3 regions of the Martinezella sp. CNPSo 3795 genome follow, and region 2 is predicted to be linked to each of the others. Evidence: riboswitches for the same ligand, from Rfam matches in the RefSeq annotation. Region 2 holds a riboswitch; each other region holds the start of a gene.
What was found. A riboswitch is a leader RNA that binds a small molecule or an ion and turns the genes downstream of it on or off. The one in region 2 is predicted to bind FMN.

Region 1: another riboswitch for FMN. It lies ahead of AC13QY_RS13505 (6,7-dimethyl-8-ribityllumazine synthase); the one in region 2 lies ahead of ribB (3,4-dihydroxy-2-butanone-4-phosphate synthase).
Region 3: another riboswitch for FMN. It lies ahead of AC13QY_RS24065 (3,4-dihydroxy-2-butanone-4-phosphate synthase); the one in region 2 lies ahead of ribB (3,4-dihydroxy-2-butanone-4-phosphate synthase).

The regions. Positions count from the first base shown of each region.
Region 1 is NZ_JBXSOQ010000004.1:19,977-27,895, reverse strand. It holds gene AC13QY_RS13525 (ABC transporter substrate-binding protein) at 1-169, shown strand, start outside; gene AC13QY_RS13520 (ABC transporter permease) at 242-1,135, shown strand; gene AC13QY_RS13515 (ABC transporter permease) at 1,132-1,920, shown strand; gene AC13QY_RS13510 (ABC transporter ATP-binding protein) at 1,932-2,993, shown strand; FMN riboswitch at 3,100-3,246, shown strand; gene AC13QY_RS13505 (6,7-dimethyl-8-ribityllumazine synthase) at 3,336-3,812, shown strand; gene AC13QY_RS13500 (VOC family protein) at 3,871-4,221, shown strand; gene phnF (phosphonate metabolism transcriptional regulator PhnF) at 4,261-4,989, opposite strand; gene AC13QY_RS13490 (class I SAM-dependent methyltransferase) at 4,991-5,677, opposite strand; gene AC13QY_RS13485 (VOC family protein) at 5,797-6,192, opposite strand; gene AC13QY_RS13480 (tautomerase family protein) at 6,262-6,708, opposite strand; gene AC13QY_RS13475 (TetR/AcrR family transcriptional regulator) at 6,829-7,434, shown strand; gene AC13QY_RS13470 (ABC transporter ATP-binding protein) at 7,501-7,919, opposite strand, start outside.
Region 2 is NZ_JBXSOQ010000002.1:666,979-674,897, forward strand. It holds gene AC13QY_RS07945 (sugar ABC transporter ATP-binding protein) at 1-1,185, shown strand, start outside; gene AC13QY_RS07950 (SDR family oxidoreductase) at 1,206-1,994, shown strand; gene tpiA (triose-phosphate isomerase) at 1,999-2,736, shown strand; gene AC13QY_RS07960 (glucose 1-dehydrogenase) at 2,813-3,595, shown strand; FMN riboswitch at 3,696-3,842, shown strand; gene ribB (3,4-dihydroxy-2-butanone-4-phosphate synthase) at 3,955-4,581, shown strand; gene AC13QY_RS07970 (homocysteine S-methyltransferase family protein) at 4,639-5,559, opposite strand; gene AC13QY_RS07975 (ABC transporter permease) at 5,622-6,311, opposite strand; gene AC13QY_RS07980 (ABC transporter permease) at 6,323-7,048, opposite strand; gene AC13QY_RS07985 (transporter substrate-binding domain-containing protein) at 7,061-7,834, opposite strand; gene AC13QY_RS07990 (ABC transporter ATP-binding protein) at 7,879-7,919, opposite strand, start outside.
Region 3 is NZ_JBXSOQ010000010.1:50,798-58,716, forward strand. It holds gene AC13QY_RS24045 (sugar ABC transporter ATP-binding protein) at 1-427, shown strand, start outside; gene AC13QY_RS24050 (ABC transporter permease) at 424-1,419, shown strand; gene pepD (beta-Ala-His dipeptidase) at 1,442-2,905, shown strand; gene tpiA (triose-phosphate isomerase) at 3,051-3,812, shown strand; FMN riboswitch at 3,901-4,047, shown strand; gene AC13QY_RS24065 (3,4-dihydroxy-2-butanone-4-phosphate synthase) at 4,161-4,301, shown strand; partial or broken gene AC13QY_RS24070 (IS3 family transposase) at 4,369-4,524, opposite strand; gene AC13QY_RS24075 (prephenate dehydratase) at 4,620-5,453, opposite strand; gene AC13QY_RS24080 (aromatic amino acid transaminase) at 6,153-7,340, opposite strand; gene AC13QY_RS24085 (MATE family efflux transporter) at 7,781-7,919, shown strand, end outside.

The DNA.
Region 1 (7,919 bases), on a different contig from region 2:
CTTCAACGACCTGGCGAAGAATAAGAAGGTTCCGCAGGAACTTCTCGACAAGCTGCCGCCGGCTGCCGCCTATGAAAAGGCCGTCTTCCCGACGCTAGAAGAACAGGATGCCGGCAAGACCGCCATCACCACGAAGTGGGATTCCGTCGTCGGTTCGAACGTGCAGTAATCACAACTGACTTGGCCTCCCCGCTTCGGCGGGGAGGTTTTCCGTTTTTTGACGCCGCGGATTGGGCCAATCATGAGCACCGTGACAACATCGACCATCAGCACCACGCCCTTGATCAACAAACGCGTGGTCGTTGACTGGCTGGGCATAGCGCCCTTCCTGATCTTCGCGCTGCTGTTTCTGATTTTGCCGACAATCTATCTGATCGCTGGCGCTTTTCTGACGCCGGACGGCGGCCTGACGCTGAAGAACATCGGCGATCTGTTCACGAAATCCATCTTGGACTCCTATTGGATCAGCATCAGGGTTTCGGTCGCCTCGGCGCTCGGCGGCGCGTTGATCGGCTTTTATCTGGCCTGGGCGCTGGTCATGGGCGGACTTCCGGCCTGGGTGCGCCATGCCTTCCTTACCTTTTCCGGTGTCGCCTCAAATTTCGCCGGCGTACCACTGGCTTTTGCGTTCATCGCCACGATCGGTCGCCTGGGCCTCGTCACGCTGCTGATGAGGGATTGGTTGGGTTTCAATCTCTATTCCACAGGCTTCAATCTCTACAGCTTCGTCGGCTTGACCATCACCTATATGTACTTCCAGATTCCGCTGATGGTGCTGATTATCACGCCGGCGCTGGACGGCATGAAAAAGGAATGGCGTGAAGCCGCATCCATCCTCGGGGCGACCACGAGACAATATTGGCTCATGGTGGCGCTCCCCATTCTCTGGCCGAGCCTGCTTGGCACGACGCTGCTGCTGTTTGCCAACGCCTTCGGCGCCATCGCAACGGCCATCGCGCTGACGGGCAGCTCGCTGAACATCATCCCGATCCAGCTCTACGCGCAAATCCGCGGCGACGTGCTGCACAACGCCAATCTCGGCTATGCAATGGCGCTCGGCATGATCGTCATCACTGGCATTTCCAATGTGATCTACATCATCATGCGTATTCGCGCGGAACGGTGGCAGAAATGAAGCTGCAAAAATTCTTTGCCTGGATCGCTGTTGTCATCGGCGCTATCTATTTCATCGTTCCGCTCATCGGTACGCTGGAATTCTCACTGCGCATGCGTCGCGACGCCTATAGTTTTGACGCCTATGCATCAGTCGTTTCGGACGCTCACTTCCTGTATGCGTTCGGCTATTCGATGCTCATGGCCTTGCTGACCATCATCTTCGGCATGTTGATCGTGGTGCCTACGGCTTATTGGGTGCGCCTCCGTTTGCCCCAAATACGCCCGATCGTCGAGTTCATCACGCTGATGCCGCTGGTCATCCCCGCCATCGTCATCGTCTTCGGCTATCTGCGCCTCTACAATTCGTCATCGATCCTGCCTTTGACAGGCTTCGAGCAGACGACGAACTTCCTTCTTGTCTGCTCCTATATTGTCTTGGCGCTCCCCTATATGTATCGTTCAGTCGACACGGCGATGCGCACGATCGATGTCGGCACCCTGACGGAAGCCGCAGAAAGCCTTGGCGCGAAGTGGACAACCATCATGCTCCGCTGCATTTTCCCCAATGTCATGAGCGGCGTCCTCTCCGGCGCATTCATCACGCTGGCGATCGTCATGGGCGAATTCACGATGGCCTCGCTGCTCAATCGTCCGGCTTTCGGCCCTTACATGCAGCTCGTCGGCGCCAACCAGGCTTATCAATCCTCGGCGCTCGCCATCATTGCGCTTGCTGTCACCTGGCTTAGCATGGGTCTGCTGCAGCTCGTTTCCCGCTTCTCAAAACTGGCTCCGGTTAAGGCGTAAGGCTTCTCACCATGGCTTTTCTCGAACTCACCCACATCAAGAAATCATTCGGCGAAGTTCAGGTCGTTCACGATTTCAATATGCAAATCGAGAAGGGAGAATTCATCTCCTTCCTTGGACCATCGGGCTGCGGCAAGACGACCGTGCTGCGCATGATCGCCGGTTTCGAAACGCCGACCGCCGGCACCCTGTCGATCAACGGCAAGGATCAGCGGGCGTTAAAACCGAACCAGCGGAATATCGGCATGGTGTTCCAGGCCTACGCGCTGTTCCCGAACATGACGGTGCACGACAACGTCGCTTTCGGCCTCAAGGTGGCCGGCATGGCAAAGCCCGACATCGATAAGCGCGTCAAGGAGATGCTGGCTCTCATCAAGCTCGATCATCTCGCCGGCCGCTATCCCTATCAGATGTCCGGCGGCCAGCAGCAGCGCGTGGCGCTCGCCCGCGCTATCGCCGTCAAGCCGCAGGTGCTGCTGCTCGACGAGCCGCTTTCGGCGCTCGACGCGAAGATCCGCATCTCGCTGCGCGAAGAAATCCGCGCCATCCAGCAGCAGCTCGGCATCACCACCGTTTTCGTGACCCACGACCAGGAAGAAGCCCTGTCGATCTCGGATCGCATCGTCGTCATGAATGCCGGTCGCGCCGATCAGATCGGCACGCCTTTCGAGATTTACAACACGCCGGCAACCCGCTTCGTCGCTTCCTTCGTCGGTACGCTGAACCTGATCGAAGGCAAGGTCGTCGATCCCGATAGCAACCGCATCATGATCGGCGATCAGGGCGTGACCCTGAAGCAGTCGGTGACGGCCTACAAGCCAGGCGATACCGTATCGCTTGCCCTGCGTCCGGAAGCCGGTTCGCTGGCGGAATCAGCCAAAGGCGATACCGCTCTCACGGGCGAAGTCTCTTCGGCACACTTCCTGGGTTCGGTCATTCGCACCCGCATGAACGTTGCTGGCAACACGATTTCCTTCGACATGTTCAACAGCCCCGGGATGATGCCTCCGAGCGTCGGCGAGAAGGTGACGCTGCGCTTCGCCTCCTCCGATCTGCTCGTGATTCAGGATTGAGAAAGCACCCTGCGTCGCAGGGTCATTTTGGAAAATTATTCGCGGACGCCGGGTCAGAAGCCCGGCGTTTTTCTTTGATTTTCATGAGAGAAAGCATTTATAGTCCGGACGTTCTCAGGGCGGGGTGCAATTCCCCACCGGCGGTATGGGGAGTTTCCTCGAGCCCGCGAGCGCCTTCCGAGCTTTCGGAAGGGTCAGCAGATCCGGTGAGATGCCGGAGCCGACGGTATAGTCCGGATGGAAGAGAGCAAGCAGGATCGCACCTCCTCCGCGCGAGGGATGCCGCGATGTTGCGTGTTCGCCCAAGGGATATTTGACAACAACCCTTGAAAGGCAAAATTCATGACCATTTCGATTTCTACCCAGCCGAGCCGCGTCGCGATCATTCGGGCTCGCTGGCATGCCGATATCGTCGATCGCTCGGTCGACTCCTTCGTTGCCGAATGGCAGACGACGGAAGGTGCATCGCCGATCGATATCTTCGACGTGCCCGGCGCCTTGGAAATTCCGCTGCATGCTCAGACGCTCGCCCGCAACGGCCGTTATTCCGCAATCGTTGCCACCGCTTTCGTTGTCGACGGTGGCATCTATCGCCATGAATTTGTCGCCAATACGGTTCTTGATGCTATGATGCGCGTCCAGCTGGACACCGGCGTGCCGATCCTGTCGGCAGTCCTGACCCCGCATCACTTCCAGGAGTCGGAAGCCCACATCCAGTTCTTCAAGGAACATTTCATCATCAAGGGCCGGGAAGTCGCCAGCGCCTGCCGCCACATCCTGGCGGAGCGCGCCAAGTTGCTGCCGGCCGTCACGGTCTGAACCAGCATCGTGGAGGCGCGGCTAGAGCTCGCCTCCACATCACAAGGGAGAAACGTCAGTGACCGTCCTACGCATCATCCCGAACCTGTCCGCCGCCGATCCCGCCACGGCCCGTCTTTTCTACCACGACCTGCTCGGCCTCGACATCGTCATGGATCACGGCTGGATCCTGACCTTCGCCTCTGAAGCGGCAACAGTGCCGCAGATCAGCGTCGCCAGCGAGGGCGGTTCGGGAACGCTCGTCCCCGACCTTTCCATCGAAGTCGACGATGTCGATACGCTTTATCAGCGCGCCACCTCCATGGGCTTCGGCATATTGTATGACCTGACGGACGAGCCGTGGGGTGTCCGCCGCTTCTACGTCCGCGACCCCTTCGGCAAGGTGGTCAATATCCTCTCCCACCGCTAGTTCAAGCTCGCGAAGAGCCTCAAGGGCTCTCCGGCGCTCTCACCGCAGATCGAGATTGAATGTAGTGCGCTCGGCCGGCCAGACCGATTCCGAATAGGTGATCGGCACTCCGTCGGTATCCGCATCCACCTTGCGCGTCACCAGCAACGGCGCGGATTTCGGCTGGCGCAGGATCCGCGCCTCGTCGGCCGTCGGCATGCGCGCCTCGATCTCCGTCGACAAGCGCTCATAGTCGGTGACGCCATAGCTGGCGAGCGCTGCCGAGATTGTCGGATGCCTCAATCTAGCCTGATCGAAATCGGGAAAACGTTCGGCCGGATAATAGGAATCCCCCAATTCCACTGGAATACCGTCGGCCGTCATGACACCGCGACGATGGATGACCGACGCGCCGATTGCGATCTTTAAATGGGCCGCGACGCGTTCGGTCGCCGGCACGATCTCGTGAACGAGCAGCTCGCCGCCCGGTTCGAAACCTTGCTCGATCAGATTTTTGTGGAAGCGGGTGCGTTTCGACAGCGTATAGTCGAGCACGCCCCTATGAACGAAGGTTCCCCGCCCCTGTTCGGCGCGGACCAATCCACGCTGCTCCAAGTGCCCCAGCGCCTGCCGCACGGTGAAACGGCTGACGCCGAACCGCCGCATCAGCTCGGGCTCGGTCGGCAATTTCTCTCCGGGCGCGAAAGTCCCGGCGGCAATATCGGCCGCCAGGATCTCGCCGATCTGATGCCAGAGCGCGCTGCCGCCCTTTCGGTCGATCGTCTCCATATCAGATACGCTTCTCCAGCCGGAACAGCAGCTTGTATTCGGCTGGATAGCTCAACGCATCGAGAATGCTCGGATAATATTTCCGATCCTTGGTGGCACGCACAAAACCATCATAGCCGAAACGCCTGACCGAAACATCGAAGCCGGCCGCCGTGAAGGCTTCGATATAATCCTGTGGCGAACGATCCTGCATGGGCGCGTTGCTGTTGTTGCCGATCAGCTCGAGCCACTTCGGCCAAAGCGGCATTTCATTGTGGCACCCGGTCACCGCGTAATAGACGCCCCCATTGCGCATGGCCTGGAACATTCCCTCGGCATGCTCTCGCAACTGCGGCAGCAGATAGATCACCTCATAGCTGAAAGCCACGTCGAAGCTGTCGGCAAAGGGCGCCAGGTCGGTCGTGACATGAAACTGGAGCGGCATGTTGCCTGCGGCTTCGACAGCGGCAGCCACCGATTCCGAAGCGATATCGATGCCGACACCGCGTCGGAACGGCCGCATGGCGTAAAGCAGCCGTAGAAAGCCGCCACGGTTGCAGCCGAAATCCAGGACGGTCTTCGAGGAGAAATCCCGCTCCGGCACCGTCTCAATGAAGTGACGCCAATAAGGGCTATGCGATTCTGCCATGGCGGCGTCGCCCTGCGGTTCCTTGTGCCATGTCGCGTAAGTCGTTGCTGCGCTTGTCATCATGCTCTCGCTGTTGGAGTGAACTGAACCCTTTATAACTCCACCTCATGACAGTCACATAAATTCGTCCGGACGACTGGACTAATAATGATAATCTTTCGCGCGTGATCAGTTAGCTCCTATTGCAGGCAGTCTACCATCCATTGCACGCCGAACCGGTCCGTCAGCTTGCCGTAGTAGCTGCCCCAAGGCTGAACGGCGAGTGGCGTCGTCACCGCGCCGCCCTCAGCCAATCGAGCAAAAATCCTCTCGGTGCTCTCTCGGTCATCCATTATGAGCATATGAGCGGAACCTCTCATCGGCTCGGCATCGTGATTGTCGGAAGCGAAGAACGAGACGCCTGGCCCCTCAAAGCGAGCGTGCATAACCCTGTCCCGCATCGCTTCGTTGGCAAGCGGCACCCCATCAGCACCATGACGAACCAACAGCGTCACTTCGCCGAGCCCGCAGACTGTATAGAAGGCAAGCGCTTCCTCGCAATGCGTCGTGAAAAACAGATAATTGGCGAGTTGCATCTCCTGCCTCCCTTGTTGTCGGACGAGCGGCCCACGCAGCCGCCCGGTATCAATGCCAATTATCTCATCTCACGCGCGATGAGCTTCAACCTCAGGCGCTGCGGCGCTCGCAATAGCGCCAACCAGATCGGCATTGCTGTAGCTTTGTCCCGCAATGCCCCAAGCACCCTCAGGCGCATAGACGATGTTCGACCAGATATGCTCACGCTTGATCCGCCCTTCGGCCGCCTGCTCGACGACATCAGTCGCCCTTGCAATGAAAGCGCGCTTGGCTTCGGTGGTCGCAAGCGCGATTTCGGGCAACTTGAGTTCGATGAAGGCTGCAGCGACGGGCTTTCCGGCTGCCAGCACATGTGCGGCCGGAAGCACATTGATCGAGCCGATGACATTGGCCGTCATAAATTCATTCCCGGTCAGGCCGGCAACATCGAGGACTGCACCCGTAAGTCCGGCAAAAGCTTTTGCCTGCGCTTCGGATGAAAGCAGTCCTTCGGACACGGTAAGTGTAATGGGCATGGGGTATCTCCTTGTTGGACCTATGACGGCAATTGATATATACCGATCACTCTTTAACGATACATACCGATCGCTCTCTATGCAAGCAATAAAGAGAGATCGCTCTCTATGGAGATAGCAATGCGCTACAGCGCCGAACATAAGGAAGAGACCCGGACGCGGGTAGTCGCTGCTGCAGGGCAAGTCTTTCGCAGGGAAGGCTACGGCGGCGCAGGCATTGATGCACTGACGAAAGCGGCCGGCGTTACCAACGGCGCCTTCTACGGACACTTCAAGTCCAAGAGCGAAGCGTTTCGCACCGCCGTCGTGGAAGGATTGGAAGAGCTGCGCCAAGCGATCCTAACGCTCAGGCAAAACCAGTCGAAAGACTGGTTGAAGGCGCTCGCCAGCTTTTACCTCGGCTACAAGCGGACTTGCGATCTCGGTGACAGCTGCACACTGCCAAGCCTTTCCCCCGATGTCATGCGTGCCGATGAGGAAACGCGCCGCGCCTATACGGTGGAATTGAAAAAACTCATCGCCGATGTCGCCGCCGGCCTGCCGGGGAGCACAAGCTCTGGTGAAACGACGGCAGAGGATCGTGCCATCGTTCTTCTCGCTACGCTGAGCGGTGGTCTGACGCTTGCCCGCGCCGTCTCCGACCCCGCCCTTTCCGTCCACATAGCCGAAGTCATTGAGCGGGCTGCTCTGACAGCGGGCGATCCTCCGCGGCCGCAAAGCGAATGACGATGCAACTCAAGCGGACGAGATGCAGCCGAGACGGAGCCTATTGCCTCCTCTCGGTGGGGCCATTCACGCCCGGATCGCCTTGTCGTTCACATCGAAACGATGCATCTGGTTCGCATCCGGCGTCGCATAAACCATTTCGTCCGGCTCGTATTTGTGTTCACCGAAGAGACGCGCCGTGAGAAGACCGGTGGTCTCCGACTCCAGATAGATGATGGTGTCCGCGCCGAGATGCTCGACGTGGATGACTTTGGCGGCCCATGCACCCCGATCGCGTGATAGCGTGATATGCTCGGGGCGGATGCCGACGGTCTTGGCGCCGCTTTCGCCGAGGCGCTCGGCCTCGATGAAATTCATCTGCGGCGAGCCGATGAAGCCGGCAACGAAAGTATTGGCCGGGCGGTTATAAAGCTCCATCGGCGAGCCAATCTGCTCGATCGCACCGGCATTGAGCACGACGATCTTATCGGCAAGCGTCATCGCTT
Region 2 (7,919 bases):
GAAAATGTCTTCATCGGGCGATGGCCGATGAAGAACGGGGCTGTCGATCGCCCTCAGATGGTCCGGCGCGCCCAGGAACAGCTCGCACGCCTGAACCTACATATTCCAGCGACACGCAAGGTCGCGGGCCTGTCGACTGCCAATCAGCAGCTCATCGAGATCGCCAAGGCGCTGGCGCTCAATGCCAAGCTGCTGATTCTCGATGAGCCGACCGCAGCGCTTGGTGGCGCGGAGACGGAAGCGCTGTTCGAGCAGGTGAGAAAGCTTCGGTCTGAAGGTGTCGGCATCATCTACATCTCCCACCGCATGGAGGAGATCAAGCAGATCACCGATCGCATCGTCGTCCTGCGCGATGGCGAGCGGGTTCAGGAGTTCGCCGACAGCGCCACACCCGTTCGTACCATCGTTGAAAGCATGGTCGGCCGTTCGCTGGACCGGATGTTCCCGGCTCTTCCCGAACCGACGGATCGCCCTGTTTTGCAGGTCAGCGGATTGAGTTCGCCTGACGGGTCCTTCCAGGACGTGACGTTCGAAGTTCGCGCCGGGGAGATCCTCGGCATTGCCGGGCTGGTCGGTGCCGGCCGCACCGAACTCGTCCGTGCCGTTTCTGGCGCTGATCCGATCATCGCCGGCTCGATCAAGCTGGAGGGTGAGGAGCTCAAGCTTCGCAATCCGGCCGATGCGATCGCCAAGGGCATCGTGATGGTGCCCGAGGATCGCAAGGAGCAGGGTCTCGTCGTTGGCCATCGCATCAGTGAAAACATCATCTATGCCAATCTCGATAAGCTCGGTGGGCGCTGGATCACATCACGTGTCAAACGTGCTTTCGCCGAAAAGGCTGTGGCGAAATTCGGCGTTAAAGGCCGGGCCGAGCAATATGCCTCGGACCTGTCGGGCGGCAACCAGCAAAAGGTAGTCATCGCAAAGTGGCTGATGCGTGACCCCAAGGTCGTCGTCCTCGATGAGCCGACCCGTGGCATCGATGTCGGCGCGCGAGCCAGCATTTACGACATCATCGTCAACCTCGCAAAGCAGGGGGTGGCCGTCATCGTCGTCAGCTCCGATCTCGAGGAGGTTCTTGGTGTCTCCAACCGGATTCTCGTGCTTGCACAGGGCAAGCAGGCAGGCATTCTCAATCGTGACGAGGCCAATGACGTCTCTGTCATGGAACTTGCGACAATCTAGACAAACAGAAAGGAAGAGCGGTGTCCGACATCACTCTGAACGCCCCGAAGCTTTTCGATCTTGAGGGACAGGTCGCGCTTGTGACCGGCGCTGGAAGCGGGATTGGGCAGCGTATCGCCATCGGTCTTGGGCAGTGCGGCGCCAACGTCGCGCTTCTGGACCGTCGATCCGACGATGGTCTCGCGAACACGGCTTCGCATATCGAAGCGGCCGGTCGCCGTTCCATCCAGATCGCGGCTGATGTCACCAGCAAATCTTCTCTTGCGGATGCGGTTGCCCGCACACAGGCGGAGCTTGGTGCCTTGACGCTTGCAGTCAATGCCGCCGGTATCGCCAATGCCAATCCCGCGGAAGAGATGGAAGAAGAACAGTACCAGACGCTGATGGACATCAACCTGAAGGGCGTTTTTCTGTCCTGCCAGGCGGAAGCACGCGCGATGCTGAAGAACGGACGCGGATCGATCGTCAATATCGCCTCCATGTCCGGCGTCATCGTCAATCGCGGCCTGAGCCAGGCTCATTACAACGCCTCCAAAGCCGGTGTGGTCCACATGTCGAAGTCGCTCGCGATGGAGTGGGTCGGTCGCGGCATCCGCGTCAACACCATCTCGCCGGGATATACGGCGACGCCGATGAACACGCGTCCGGAAATGGTTCATCAGACCAAACTTTTCGAAGAGCAGACGCCGATGCAGCGCATGGCAACGGTCGATGAGATGGTCGGCCCAGCCGTCTTCCTGCTGTCGAATGCCGCAAGCTTCGTGACGGGCGTCGATCTGCTCGTCGATGGCGGGTTTTGCTGCTGGTGATGCGATGAGGAAACTGATTGCCGGCAACTGGAAAATGAACGGTCTCGCGTCCTCCCTGGCCGAGATCGAGGCGCTGAAGGGAATAACGGACGACGCGGCGTGTGACATCGTCGTCTGCCCGCCCTTAACGCTGGTCGAGAAAGCGGTCGAACGGGTGCGACGATCAGGGATTGCCATTGGGGCACAGGATTGTCACGCGCGGACCTCAGGCGCCTATACCGGAGATGTTTCCGCCGAGATGCTCGCCGAAATCGGCGCTCGTTTCGTCATTCTGGGACATTCCGAGCGGCGCTCGGCCTATAGGGAGACGGACGGCGCAGTTGCGGCCAAGGCTGTCGCGGTCCATGAGACCAGGCTGACGAGCATCATTTGCGTCGGGGAGACACGTGCGGAACGGGACGAGGGCAGGGCGATCGAAGTGGTTCGTGCCCAGCTAGAAGCATCAATTCCCAACACCGCAACCAGTTCGAACACGGTGATCGCCTATGAACCAGTGTGGGCGATCGGAACAGGGCTAGTTCCGACCCTGGAGCAGATCGAGGAGATGCATTCGTCCATCCGTCAGGCGCTTGAAAAGCGGCTGGGAGAAGAGGGGAAGGATGTCAGGATCCTCTATGGCGGCTCGGTCAAAGCATCGAACGCAAGGGCAATCTTCGGCGTTCGCAACGTCGATGGTGCCCTGGTCGGGGGCGCATCCCTGAAGGCATCGGAGTTTGCCGGGATTATCTCGGCCGCCGTTTGAAGTCGCCAGCAACAGGCGGGCGCTCGGCCCCTTGAGCCGGCGCCTGGCGTGGCTGTCACCGCGAAAGGAATAGGAAATGCAGCGTTTCGAAAACAAGACCGTGGTCATCACCGGCGCGAGCCGCGGCATCGGGGCCGCGATCGCCAGACGGTTCGCGCGTGAGGGCGCCAATCTCGTAGTCTCGGCCAATGAGGATTCCGTCCATGCGGTCGCCGATGCGATCAAGGCTGACGGCGGGAAGGCGATTTCCTTCATCGGTGACGTGACCGACAAGGCCAGTGTGAAGGGGCTCTACGAGGCGGCTGAGGTGGCCTTCGGTGCCGTCGATGTTTCCATCCAGAATGCCGGTGTCATCACCATCGCCCGCGTCGAGGACATGACCGAGGGCGAATGGGACAAGGTCATGGCGGTCAATACCAAAGGTGTCTTCCTCTGCGCCCAGGAGGCGATTGCCCGCATGCGCAAACATGGCCGCGGCGGCCGCATCATCAATACCGCTTCCGGCCAGGCGCGGGACGGCTTCATCTACACGCCGCATTATGCGGCATCGAAGATGGGCGTCGTCGGCATTACCCAGAGCCTTGCCAAGGAAGTCGCGACCGAAGGCATCACAGTGAACGCTTTTTGCCCAGGCATCATCGAAACCGACATGTGGGCCTATAACGACCAGGCTTGGGGGAAGCTTTTGGGCAATTACGGCCCCGGCGAACTCATGAAGGAATGGGTCCAGGGCATTCCGATGAAACGGGCCGGATCGGGCGAAGATGTCGCCGGTCTCGTCACTTTCCTGGCCAGCGACGATGCGGCCTATATCACGGGCCAGACGATCAATGTCGATGGCGGTTTGATCATGTCGTAGTTCGACAACGAGGAACGGTGCGTTCATTGAGCGGATCGGATTCTCGACGTTTTGGCGATCAAAGCCTCTTGCGGAACGAGGCATTGATCCCTTATCTTTCAATTGTTCTCAGGGCGGGGTGTAATTCCCCACCGGCGGTATGGGGAGTTTCCTCGAGCCCGCGAGCGCCTTCCGAGCTTTCGGAAGGGTCAGCAGATCCGGTGAGATGCCGGAGCCGACGGTATAGTCCGGATGGAAGAGAGCAACGCAGCAGACGCCGCGTCGTGGCGGCGTTCACATGCTTGTTCGCCCAAGGGAAAATGGTGGCTTTGACCGGCCATGCACGCCGTTTCGAACGGCAACCCTTGAAAGGCAGGAAAATGGCAATTTCGAAAATTGAAGATGCGATCGCTGCGATTGCGCGGGGCGAGATCATCGTGGTTGTCGATGATCGTGACCGCGAAAACGAAGGCGATCTGGTGATCGCCGCGGAAGCGGTCACACCGCAGGCGATCGCGTTCATGATGAACCATGCCCGTGGTCTCATCTGCGTTCCGATGGAGGGCGAGAGGCTCGACGAGCTCGATATTCCGTTGATGGTGCCGCGCAACACGGAAGTCCTCAAGACCGCCTTCACCGTTTCCGTCGACTACATTCCGGAAACCACGACCGGAATATCCGCCGCCGACAGGGCGGCAACCGTTCAAGCCCTCGTCAGGGACGGATCGCGTCCTGAGGAATTTGCCCGGCCCGGTCATATCTTTCCGCTTCGCGCGCATCCAAACGGCGTCCTGTCGCGTCCTGGGCACACGGAAGCAGCCGTGGATCTGGCCCGGCTTGCCGGCCTTTCGCCGGCCGGCGTCATCTGCGAAGTGGCGAACGACGACGGCACGATGGCGCGCCTTCCAGAGCTTGAGGTCTTTGCCGAGCGGCATGGCCTCCATCTCGTGACGATCGAGGATCTGATTGCCTACAGGGCCGCAAGCGCTCCCTTCAAGGCTGCCTGATCGTTCCGATACAGCCTATTTTGATCCTGCCCGGATCGATGCTTGCGCAAGGCTCTCCTATGCTCCTTGAGGATGAAGGAGAGCCTTCTTCAGCCGATGAATATGCCCGGCGCCGATCCCGCAGCAACCACCGACCATCGTCGCGCCGGCATCGACCCATGAACAGGCGAAGCGCGAATAGGCGTCGTCATTCAGATCCTGACGGGTCGCGTGAAGGCCCTCGTTGGCGGCCGACTCGCCTTGTTCTCCCTCGAAAGCATTGGCATAGACGCCGATCCGCAGATTATTGCCGCCCTGCTTGAAAACCTCCGCTGCCGCATCGACGGCCTTTCGCATGACTTCCGGTTTGCTGCAGTTGAACAGGAGCGCTTCGGCACCGGATGATGCTGCCCACCGAGCCGCGTCCTCGACAAGTTCGCCGGAGCGGAGCTTAGGCGAGGCGCCATGCCTTTGCGCGGCGTCATCCGCAAGCGTGAAGGAGATCCAGAACGGTTTGCCGCTTTCAGCGACCGCTGTCCGAACCGCCCCTCCCTCCGCGATCAAGCTGAGGGTTTCCCCGAGCCAGACATCGACGTAAGGATCGAGGTTTTCGACCAGAACCTTGAGGTAGTCCTGAACGCGTGAGGGATCGAAATTCTGGGGTTCGTACGATCCGAAGATCGGAGGCAGGGAGCCTGCGACCAGGATTTTTCGATCCTTGCTCGCATCGGCGGCGTCGCGCGCCAGCCGTCCGGAAAGAGCGATGAGATCAGGCCCTTCCTTCCAGAACCGTTCCTCGCCAATGTGGAAGGGTACGAGCGCGTAGCTGTTGGTCGTAACGACATCCGAACCGGCAGCGATGAATTCGTCATGCACCTGCCGGACAATCTCCGGTGAATCGACCAGCGCGAGCGCCGACCATTCCGGCTGCTTCAGTTCCGCGCCGAGACGCAGCAGTTCGCGGCTCATGCCGCCGTCGAGGATCAAGGGTTTGCTCATGAATGGGATCTCCAGAATGGCTCGGATCTGCGGAGAGGTTTGATCTCTCCTTCATGCCGGGGTTAGCGCCGCACCGGCACCTGCGCTTCCAGGAACCGGAAGCTTCGCGCGATGATGGCTGTGATGACGAGATAGAAGACGGTGACGACGATCAGAGGCTCGTAGACCAGCAGGGTGTCCTGACGAACCTTGGTGGCAACGGCATAGAGGTCCATCACGGTGACGGTGAAGGCGAGTGGCGTTGCCTTCAACTGCATGACGATTTCGCCCCCGATCGTCGGCAATGCGATGCGAATGGCTCGCGGTAGCCAGATGCGCCGCGTCAGCGTCAGGGGGCGCATGCCGAATGCGCGGCCGGCTTCCAGCTCGCCTTTCGGGACGGCAAGCAATGCGCCGCGCAAAACCTCCGCCTCATAGGCCGCGTAATTCAGCGTGAAGCTGACGGCCGCGAAGAAGAAACCTTCACGTAGGATCGGCCAGAACAGGCTTTGGCGGATTCCCGGGATCATCGGCAGAAGAGAGCCGACGCCGTAGTAGAGCAGCCAGAGCTGTATCAGCAGCGGCGTGCCCCGAAAGAAGGTGCAGTAGCCACGCGCAAGGCTTCGCAGGATGGGGCCGCCGCTGACCTGGGAAAAGGCGAGGCCGATCGCGATGACGAAGCCGAAGACGACGGAAATCACAAGCAGCGACAGCGTTTGCACGGCTCCCGTCAACAGAAGCGGCCAATAGGCGGATATCCATGAGAAGGTCATGCCGGCACCCCTCAGGCAAGCTTCGGCTGGCCGCGGCGTACACGCCGCTCCAGCAGGTTGAAGAGGGCGTTCGAGACGAGCGTGAGAGCGAGATAAATGAGGGCGGAAGCCAGGAAAAAGATGAAATAGTGCTTGGTGCTAGCGCCAGCGAGCCGCGTGGCGAGAGCCAGTTCCTGGTAGCCGACGACGGCGACGAGAGCGCTGTCCTTGGTGACCGACATCCATAGATTGGCAAGACCGGGAAGGGCATTCGGCAGCAGGGCGGGTAAGATGATGCGACGGAAACGCAGGCGTGCGCCCATGCCGAATGCCTTTGCCGCCTCGATCTGGCCGACAGGGATCGCCAGGATCGCGCCGCGCAGGACTTCCGTCATATAGGCGCCCTGCACGAAGCCAAGCACGGCGACCGCGACAGCGAAGCCATTCAATTCGAATGCCGGCAGATTGAGCGCAATGAGGAGCCGATTGAGGCCGTCCATCCCTGCGTAATAGAGCCCGACGATCAGGATCAGCTCGGGGATCGCGCGGACGGCGGTCGTATAGAGTTCGAGCAGCAGCCGGAGCGGCCTGATGCCGGAGAGCTTGCCGAGCGCGCCGCCCGTACCGAGCAGAAGGCCGATCAGAAAAGCGCCGGCGGAGATGGCGACCGTGGAGGCGGCCCCGGTCAAGAGTACTCCACCCCAGCCCGGAGGATAGGGGGAGAGCAGGTCCAGAATGCCCTGAGGAGAGGTCGCCATCGTTGCGATCGTTTACTTGGCGCCGTAGATATCGAAGCTGAAATACTTCTTGGTGATCTCGTCGTATTTGCCGCTGGCGCGCACCGCGGCGATCGCTGCGTTGAGCTTAGCCTTGAGCTCGGTGTCTTCCTTGCGCAAACCGCCGGAAACGCCGGCTCCGAGGACTTCCTTGTCGTCGGCGACATCGCCCATCTTGGCGCAGCAATCCTTGCCGCTGTCGCTCTTGAGGAAGGCATCAAGCGCAAGGGAATCGCCGAAGACGTAGTCGATGCGGCCTGCAGCGAGGTCCTGAAACGCCTCGTCGAGCATTTGGTAGGTCTTTTCGTCTGCAACCTTGGCGAAGTACTTCTTGTAATATTCCGACTGGATCGTCGACACCTGGATGCCGATGGTCTTGCCCTTGACATCGTCTGCCGTCGCTCCGGTCTTCTGGTCCTTCGGGCCGATCAGCGTGCTGGGCGTGTTATAATATTTGTCGGTGAAATCGATGATCTTCGAACGCTCCGCCGTGTTCGACATCGACGACCAGATCACATCGAACTTCTTGCTCTGAAGCGCCGGAATGAGGCCGTCCCAGGAAAGCTCGACGATCGAGCATTTCTCTTTCATCTGCTCACAAACGGCGTCCATCATATCGATTTCCCAGCCCTGCCATTTGCCGGAGGCATCCTTGGCGAAGAAGGGCGGGTAGGATTCGTTCATGATGCCGAAGCGAACCTCGGCCTGCGCCGTCATCGAAGAGAGAGCGAGGGCAAGCCCGGCGAACAGAGTGGAAGCCATTCTCATATAAGGGATTCTCCTAATGGTGTTGTCTGCGAATGGGATGTGGATCAGGACGTGAGCATGCCGGTAAATTCCCGGCATCGGCTGC
Region 3 (7,919 bases), on a different contig from region 2:
GCATCGGGGTGAACACGCATCCGCGATCTTCGTTAATCCGGGTGCTCGGCGTGAAAAGACCAAGGAATGGATTTCGAAGCTGAGCATCCGGCCTCCAATTCCGGACGCGGACATCGCTTCCCTCAGCGGCGGCAATCAGCAGAAGGTAGTCCTTGCGAAGTGGCTCGAGGATCCGAAGCTTTCCTTGCTCATCCTCGACCATCCTACCCGAGGCATCGATCCCGGTGCGCGCGAGGACGTCAGTAAGCAGGTTTTCGCAGCATGCGAAAAGGGCGCCGCAGTGCTGTTGATCGCTGACACGCTAGAAGAAGCGATTTCTCTGGCTGATACCATCACCGTTATGCGCGATGGTGAGATCACCGCCACGTTCGACCTCAACTCTGGTTCGATCCCGACCCATGCCGAACTTGTGGGGAAAATGATATGACAATGGAGGTTACCCAGGTGAACTCGCCCGCGGACATGTCGAAAGCCAAGATCGGCTCCGCAAATCTCAAGGCGTTCGCGCCACTCGCCGTGCTGCTGATCCTTCTTGGCATCATCTCTATCTTTCAGCCGACTTTTGTTGGCGGCGTAGGTCTTGAGATCCTCGCCTACCAGGCAATTCCGATCCTGTTGCTAGGCTTGGGCCAGTTCGGCGTAATCCAGCTCGGCCGCATCGATCTCTCGAGTGCGACTGTGGCGGTGCTCGCTTCGGTCTCGGTCGCCCAGCTCCTGGAACCGCTCGGCATGTTCGCTCCGATCGCCACGATCGGCATCGGTGCAGCAGCCGGGTTCGCCAACGGCATGGTCATCAACTACTTTCAGGTACCATCGTTCGCCGTCACGCTTGGTGCTATCGGTGTCTGGCAATCGCTTTCGCTTGTGATCGCAAAAGAGACTACTGTGTACGTCTCCGCAAATGGCGAAATCATCGACTGGCTCGACAGCTTCCAGATTGGCGGATACTCCGCTGCCGTCTTCATCGGCCTCTTGCTTGCCGTCGTGGCATGGGCTGTGATGCGCTGGACCCGTTTCGGCACCTTTGTGAAGGCAATGGGCCTCAATGAGCGGGCCTCGATCATGTCCGGAGTCCCGACCGCCGCCGTGACAGTGGCGGTGTTCACGATCTCCGGCGCGTTCGCGGCCCTCGCTGGGATCGTCCTGACTGCGCAGCAGGGAACCGCTTCCGCGTCCGGGCTCGGTGTGGGTCTGCTCCTGCCGTCCATCGCGGCGACGATCTGTGGCGGCGTGGCCCTGACTGGTGGCGTCGGTAGCGCGCTCAACGTCATCGTTGGATCCATGATCATCGCACTCATCCCGGTTGGCAGCTCTGTGGTCGGCATCGATCCGCGTTACCAGCAGATCGTATACGGCCTGGTCGTCATCCTTGCAGTGATTCTGACGATCGACCGCACCAAACTCAAATTCGTGAAATAACAAGCCTAGACGGGAGATTTCCGTGACTACTTTCGAAGAGCTTGAACCCAAGGAAGTGTTCAATCATTTCGCCGCTCTTTCTGCGATCCCGCGCGGTTCGCAAAACGAGAAGCAGGTCAGCGACTACATCGTGAATTTCGCTAGAGAGCGGTCTCTCGAAGCGTATCAGGACAAGATGTACAACGTACTTGTTAAGAAACCTGGCACTCCCGGCTATGAAAACGCGCCGGCACTCATTCTTCACGGCCACATGGACATGGTATGCGAGAAGGACCCGGGGGTCGAGCACGACTTCACGAAGGACGGCATCAAGCTGATTGTCGACGGCGACTATATCCGTGCGGACCGGACGTCCCTCGGCGCTGACAACGGCATTGGTTGCTCCTTCATCCTAGCGTTACTGGACTCCAAGGATATTCCCCATCCTCCATTGGAAGCCGTAATGACCGTCATGGAGGAGATGGGCAAGGTCGGCGCATCCGAGTTCGACGTCTCCCAGCTCGAGGGCACTCGGATGGTCGACTTCAACTGGGTGACCGACGAGCAGATCCTTGCGGGTTGCGCGGGCGACATTTCCTGCACCATCGATGTCAATGCTGAATGGGTGACCACTCCCCCGAACACGCAGGCACTCTCGCTCAGCATCGGCGGGCTGCTCGGAGGACATTGCGAATTTGACATCCACCTCGAGCGAGCCAACGGCATTGTGGTTCTGGCGCGCATCCTCAACTCACTGGCGAAGACGTACGATGTCCGGATTGGCCGCTTTGAGGGTGGGGCCCAGAACAACGTCATCCCAGCACATGGCGAACTCGTGCTCGTGGTTCAGCAAGCCGATAAAGCTGCAATTCTGGATGCTATCAAGGAGCTTGAAGCGACGCTCAAGAGCGAGTTCTTGGTCGCCGACCCGGGTCTGAAGGTCACTGTAACTGACGCAGAACTTTCATCCCGGATCTATTCGCAGACAGCAACCCGCCGTGTCGGCCGCATTGCGGCTCTTCTGCCCAATGGCGTCATCAGCATGAGCAGGTCCATCGACGGCCTCGTGGAGAGTTCAAGCAACCTCGGGACCGTGCGTGCGACCGACGACGGATTGACTTTCACCTGCACGATTACGGCGGGTGTGTCCTCGCGAAAGCACGACATCTTTGAACGCATGCGTGAGCTGGCCGAGATGGCCGGCGGCAGAACGGAGTTCAAGCAGTTCGGACTGGACGCCCCGGAGTTTCCGCCGACCCCGAATTCGAAATCTGTTCCCGCAGCCGTAGCAGCTTTCAAGACTGTCCACGGTCGCGAACCAGAAGTTCTTGTATCCTCCTGCAGCCTCGAGCTCGGCTTTTTCGTCAACCGCATCCCTGGACTGGATACGGTGGGCATTGGAACCGAACTGCAGCACCTGCACTCGACGAAGGAGCGTGTGAGCCATCCGTCGGTGGCCCGCTCGTGGAAGGTTGTCCGCGACTTCGTGGGACGCTTGAAGGACTGATTCAAGGATTCGGCCCAATGGACTGGCGAGGCTTGTTCGCCAGCCAACATTCTTCATTCTCGAAACGGGCACCGTCGAAGATAACCTGGCTACCGCCGAGTGCTTCTGCGTGTCCTCTTCCGACAATATTGATGAGGTTAGTTAGATGGAACACCGTGTCCGGCCGCTGCTCGTCGGCAATTGGAAGATGAACGGAATGATCTCGTCGCTGGACGAACTCGCTCAGACGGCATCGAGAAGTGTGGATTTGTCTCTTTTCGTCGACATGGTCATCTGCCCGCCTCTGACCTTGGTTCGCTCCGCTGTAGAGGGCGTCGCCACGTCGCTGCTCGAAATCGGCGCGCAGGACTGCAGCGACGAACAGACAGGCGCATTCACGGGAGACGTCTCCGCGGCCATGCTCGCCAATTGCGGGGCAAAGTGGGTTATCATTGGTCACTCCGAGCGACGGACACTGAGATCAGAAACCAGCGCCGTTGTGTGCCGGAAGGTCCGCCAGGCACTGTCAGCGGGGGTCACTCCGATCGTTTGTATCGGAGAGACCGAAAGTGAAATGCACGAGGGGCGTACGCTCCAAGTTCTCTCGGAGCAGTTGACAGCTTCTCTGCCTTCGGAGGCGGGGCAGGGCGACTTCGTCGTAGCGTATGAGCCAGTGTGGGCAATAGGGAGTGGCAAGACTCCGACAGTCGACGAAATTGCCGGCGTGCACCAATTTATACGGAATTGGTTGGATGCACAGTTTGCCGACCACGGCCCGAAGACGCGGTTGCTTTACGGCGGATCCGTCAAGGCGGAGAACGCCCGCGAAATCATTACCTGCGAGAATGTAAGTGGTGCTCTTGTCGGAGGTGCGAGCTTGAAAGCGGCCAGCTTCCTGGCAATCGCGGATGCCTTCTGCGTTTCCTAGTCCACATTTCCTCACGCAGCGGCCGCTGTTTCATTCGCAATTGGGAGAACGGGCGCTTGAGAACTCCGCCATTTGTCTCCTTTGCTGATATCGTTCTCAGGGCGGGAAGCGATTCCCCGCCGGCGGTATCGGGAAGATCCGGAACCCGCGAGCGCTTCCGGCAGCACCCGGGGAGGTTAGCAGATCCGATAAAATGCCGGAGACGATGGTATAATCCGGATGGAAGAGAGCACGCACAAAGGCGCTGCGCAGCTACAGCGTTCGAATGCTTGTTCGCCAAGGCTAAGTGGTGGCTCGTCATGATCCATGTACGGCGCGGTTTGGGGCTAACCCTTTAAAGGCAGAGAAATGGCATTTTCCCTAATTGAAGATGCAATCGCCGCTATCGGTCGTGGTGAGATCATCCTCGTCGCCGGCAACCGCCACAGAGAGAACGAGGGCGACCTCGTCATCGCATCGGAACTGGTCACTTCAGAAGCGATCCCATGATGAATCATGCGCGGCCTGATCTGCGTACTGAACCGCAGCGTGTTTGGCGGAGGCCATTTTGCCTAAGCTATGCGGCCACGGCTGCTTCGTCCAACGTAGTACCGCTCTTCAGCTTCGGCTGGCGGTGTATTCGCGATGGACTTCAGAAGTCGTCGGTGGTTGAACCAGTCGGCCATTCCATGGTGGCGAATTCCACCGTTTCAAAGCTCTTCCATGGTCCACGCGATTGATCGTTCATGAACACAAATTTCTCATTTCAATATTCTTCGACATTTCATGCCGCTACCAACGCATTTTGTAGTAGCTACCGGAGGACAGCTAGTATCTTCTGGGATAGGACCCCAACATGCGGATATCATCCCTCAATACTAACTGCGCAAGCTGTGATTCAGCCTCAACGTGTCCGGCGAAATCAATCACGTATTGATGGATGTCCAACCGTTCGCGCGTAGGGCGCTCGTAGATATTGAGGATGGACAGCCCGGAATTCACAAAGGTCGCAAGCTGCGAGCTGATCGACGCTTCGTCGCTACGAAGCACAATCGTCGTTCTGTCGAAGCCGGTCGGCCGGGCGATATCTTTGCCAAGAACCCACCAACGCGTAACGTTGTGGAGACCCGCTTCGATACCGGTGCGGAGTTCCTGGAGGTCGTAAAGTTTTGCGCCTAGGCCCGGCCCGAAAGCTGCAAGCTTTGGTGAATTCTCCTCGGCGATATAAGCGACAGTGCCCAGGCGGCTCTCACGCTCCACTCCCGGCATGTTCTCGTCGATCCAAGCCCTGACCTCTTCCAGAGCCACGGGATGACCGAGCACCTTTGTTATCGACGAGAAAGTGGCGTCTTTGCTCGCGATCAGGCTGTAGCTTAACAAACGGGGATATTCCGCAATAACCGTAACCGAGGGGAGAGCAAGAATTTGATCGAGATATGGAGTGGTCCCGACTAGAGAGGTCGTAACCGGTGCACAGATAGCGTCAACCATTCCCGATGCGTACGCCTCGAAGAGGCCATCCTTAAAGGGTACCAGTCCAGGGCCGTTGCTGAAGAGCTCAAGTGTCGCTTGATGTGTCCAGGTCCCCTCGGGTCCAATGAAGCCGACTTTTTTGATATCGGATGCATCAATGATCGGCGGCTGCCGGATTAACTTGTTCATTCCCATGTCCCGGTTGCGCAGCTCATACTGCGGGTGCTTCCATCGTTCGCTAAATGGATAACGGGGCATCTCGGGCGGTTCAATTCGTTTGAAAATATTTTAATGTCATGAAAATCAGGTCAGTTTCGCAGGCTAAATATAAACGAATACTCGGCTGGTGCCTGACGCAGGCTTTCACGTCCATGGATGCCGCGGCCGTCGAATAACCAAGGTATCGGATGGCTTCAGTTCGACGACCTCATCGGCATAGCGGAACGACATTTGATCTTCCAATATGTAAGTCGCCTGTATTCCAATGTGCTGATATCCGGCGACTTCATCTGTCACTGTGAGGAGGCATGGCTCCACACAGTTTCTATCGACGACATCCTGGTCGGTAGGGCGGTTCACGTCGAGAGCAGCAGAATTGTCGATTAGACAAAGCAATATTATGCGAAAGAAGCGAATGCTGCGAGGGAGTTTGTGAAGGAAGCATCCCCACCCTATGTGTTGACGCGAATTTCCGAACGTTTCGTGTGGGCTACACCGTTCTCGACGCTGGCACACGCGGGTGCGACCCTCGCTGTGCCGGTGTTTCGCGACGTCACAGGAGCCGAACGGTGACGAGCGCAGTTCCTTATCAATAGGCTTACGCCAACTCGTGCGTGAGCCCTGCGCCACGAGCCCACGCGTGAAGCAGCTGGCTCGTGGCGGTTAGCATCACAGCAGTTCACCGATTGCCTGGGACGCCAGATCAACCTGTTCGATACGCAGGCCTGCGAGATTTACGCGACCAGAGTCAGGCATGTAGATGCCATGAACCTCTCGGAGGTGCGTGACGTTCTCGGGCGTGACCGGGAGAAGTGAAAACATTCCTTCCTGGCCTGCGACAGCGGAAAGTCGAGGGGCGTAGATGGAAAGCCGGTCTGCCAGCGCTGTTCTGATTTCAGAGACCCGGCTTCGCATCGAGGCAAGTTCGTCGATCCACAGCTTTCGACGGCCCGGATCGCCAAGCACAGCCGCCACAATGGCCGCACCGTGAGCAGGTGGCATCGAATAGCTGGCGCGCGCATGGTACGCGAAATTAGCGACGCCTTTGTTCAGGTCTGTTGCCGAGTTGCCCAACACGAATGCCGCGCCGGTTCGCTCGCGATAAAGCGAGAAGGACTTGGAGCATGATATGGCCACGATGGCCTCATCCGCTGCATTCAACACGGTCAGCATGCCTTCGGCATCCTGTACAAAGCCGCGTCCCAAACCTTGATAGGCGTTATCGAATAGCGGGATGAGGCCTTTCCGCGCGACTACCTCAGCAATCGCCGACCAAGCCTCTTTCGAAATAGCTGCTCCGGTCGGATTGTGGCAGCTTGCATGCAGTAGGATTGCGTCGCCTGATTGTGCGCTCTCAAAGGCAGAAAGCATCTCATCGACATGGACGGCTTGGCTCCGGGGATCGAAGAAGCGATATGTCTTAATGCTCAAGCCAACCGTCCCGAAGATCGCATTATGGTTTGCCCAGGTCGGTGTTCCAATCCAAATGGTCCGGTCCTTGTCATGGGCGAGGATTTCAGCGCTAAGACGCAAGGCAGCAGTTCCACCCGGCGTCTGCACCCCAGCCAATTTTTCGGTCACCGTTCCTTCGCCGAACACCTCGTGTGTCAAAAGCGATACGAATGACGGATCACCCTCGGGACCGATGTAGGACTTTGTGTCCTGAGTTTCCCACAGATGATGCTCTGCGGACTTGACCGCTGCCATGACAGGAGTCCTACCGGTTCCGTCCCGGTATACACCTACGCCGAGATCGATCTTATCGAGACGCTCATTGCTCGCGAATTTCTTGATAAGGGCAAGCAGGGGGTCTGGTTTCCGGTCAGGCAATCCTGCCAAAAGGTACTGCTTAGTCACGCTTTTCCTCCTATTCTATAAAGAAACCGGTCACCTTCGCTCAACGCCGGCAAGGACGCTCAGGCTGCCTCCTGAAGCGCCTGGTCCACGCTACGTTAAGCGCATCAGAGCGGACGCTGGCAATCGTTAGGAAAATATTTTCCTGTGATGAAATGCTCAGAGGTCCGGCCGTGAGTTTCATGACGGGAAAATATTTTCCAGACAATTGATCTCGTGGCGGATTGCCGTAACCTCTCCAAAAAATCGGCCAAAAGGCTGCATCGAAAAAAACAATGGGAACTGAACAAGGAACTCACAAAGACGGCGACGCTTTTCTGGCAGGATCGTTAGGAAGATCTCACGTCCAAATGGAATAGCTGGGTAGCCAGCAACTAAATCTCCTCCCGCACCTTGCGAGACGTCCCGGCCAGCAGGCGTCTCGCTTTTTTGTGATGCATGACATGACTGCTCGATCCGTAGCCCGCTTACAAACTTGGCCTGAAGAAATCCGGTCTACGACGAAGCTGTCTTGGCCACTCATCCTTGGTCAAATCGCTCAGCGTCTGATGCTCATCATCAACGTTGTCATGATAGGCCATC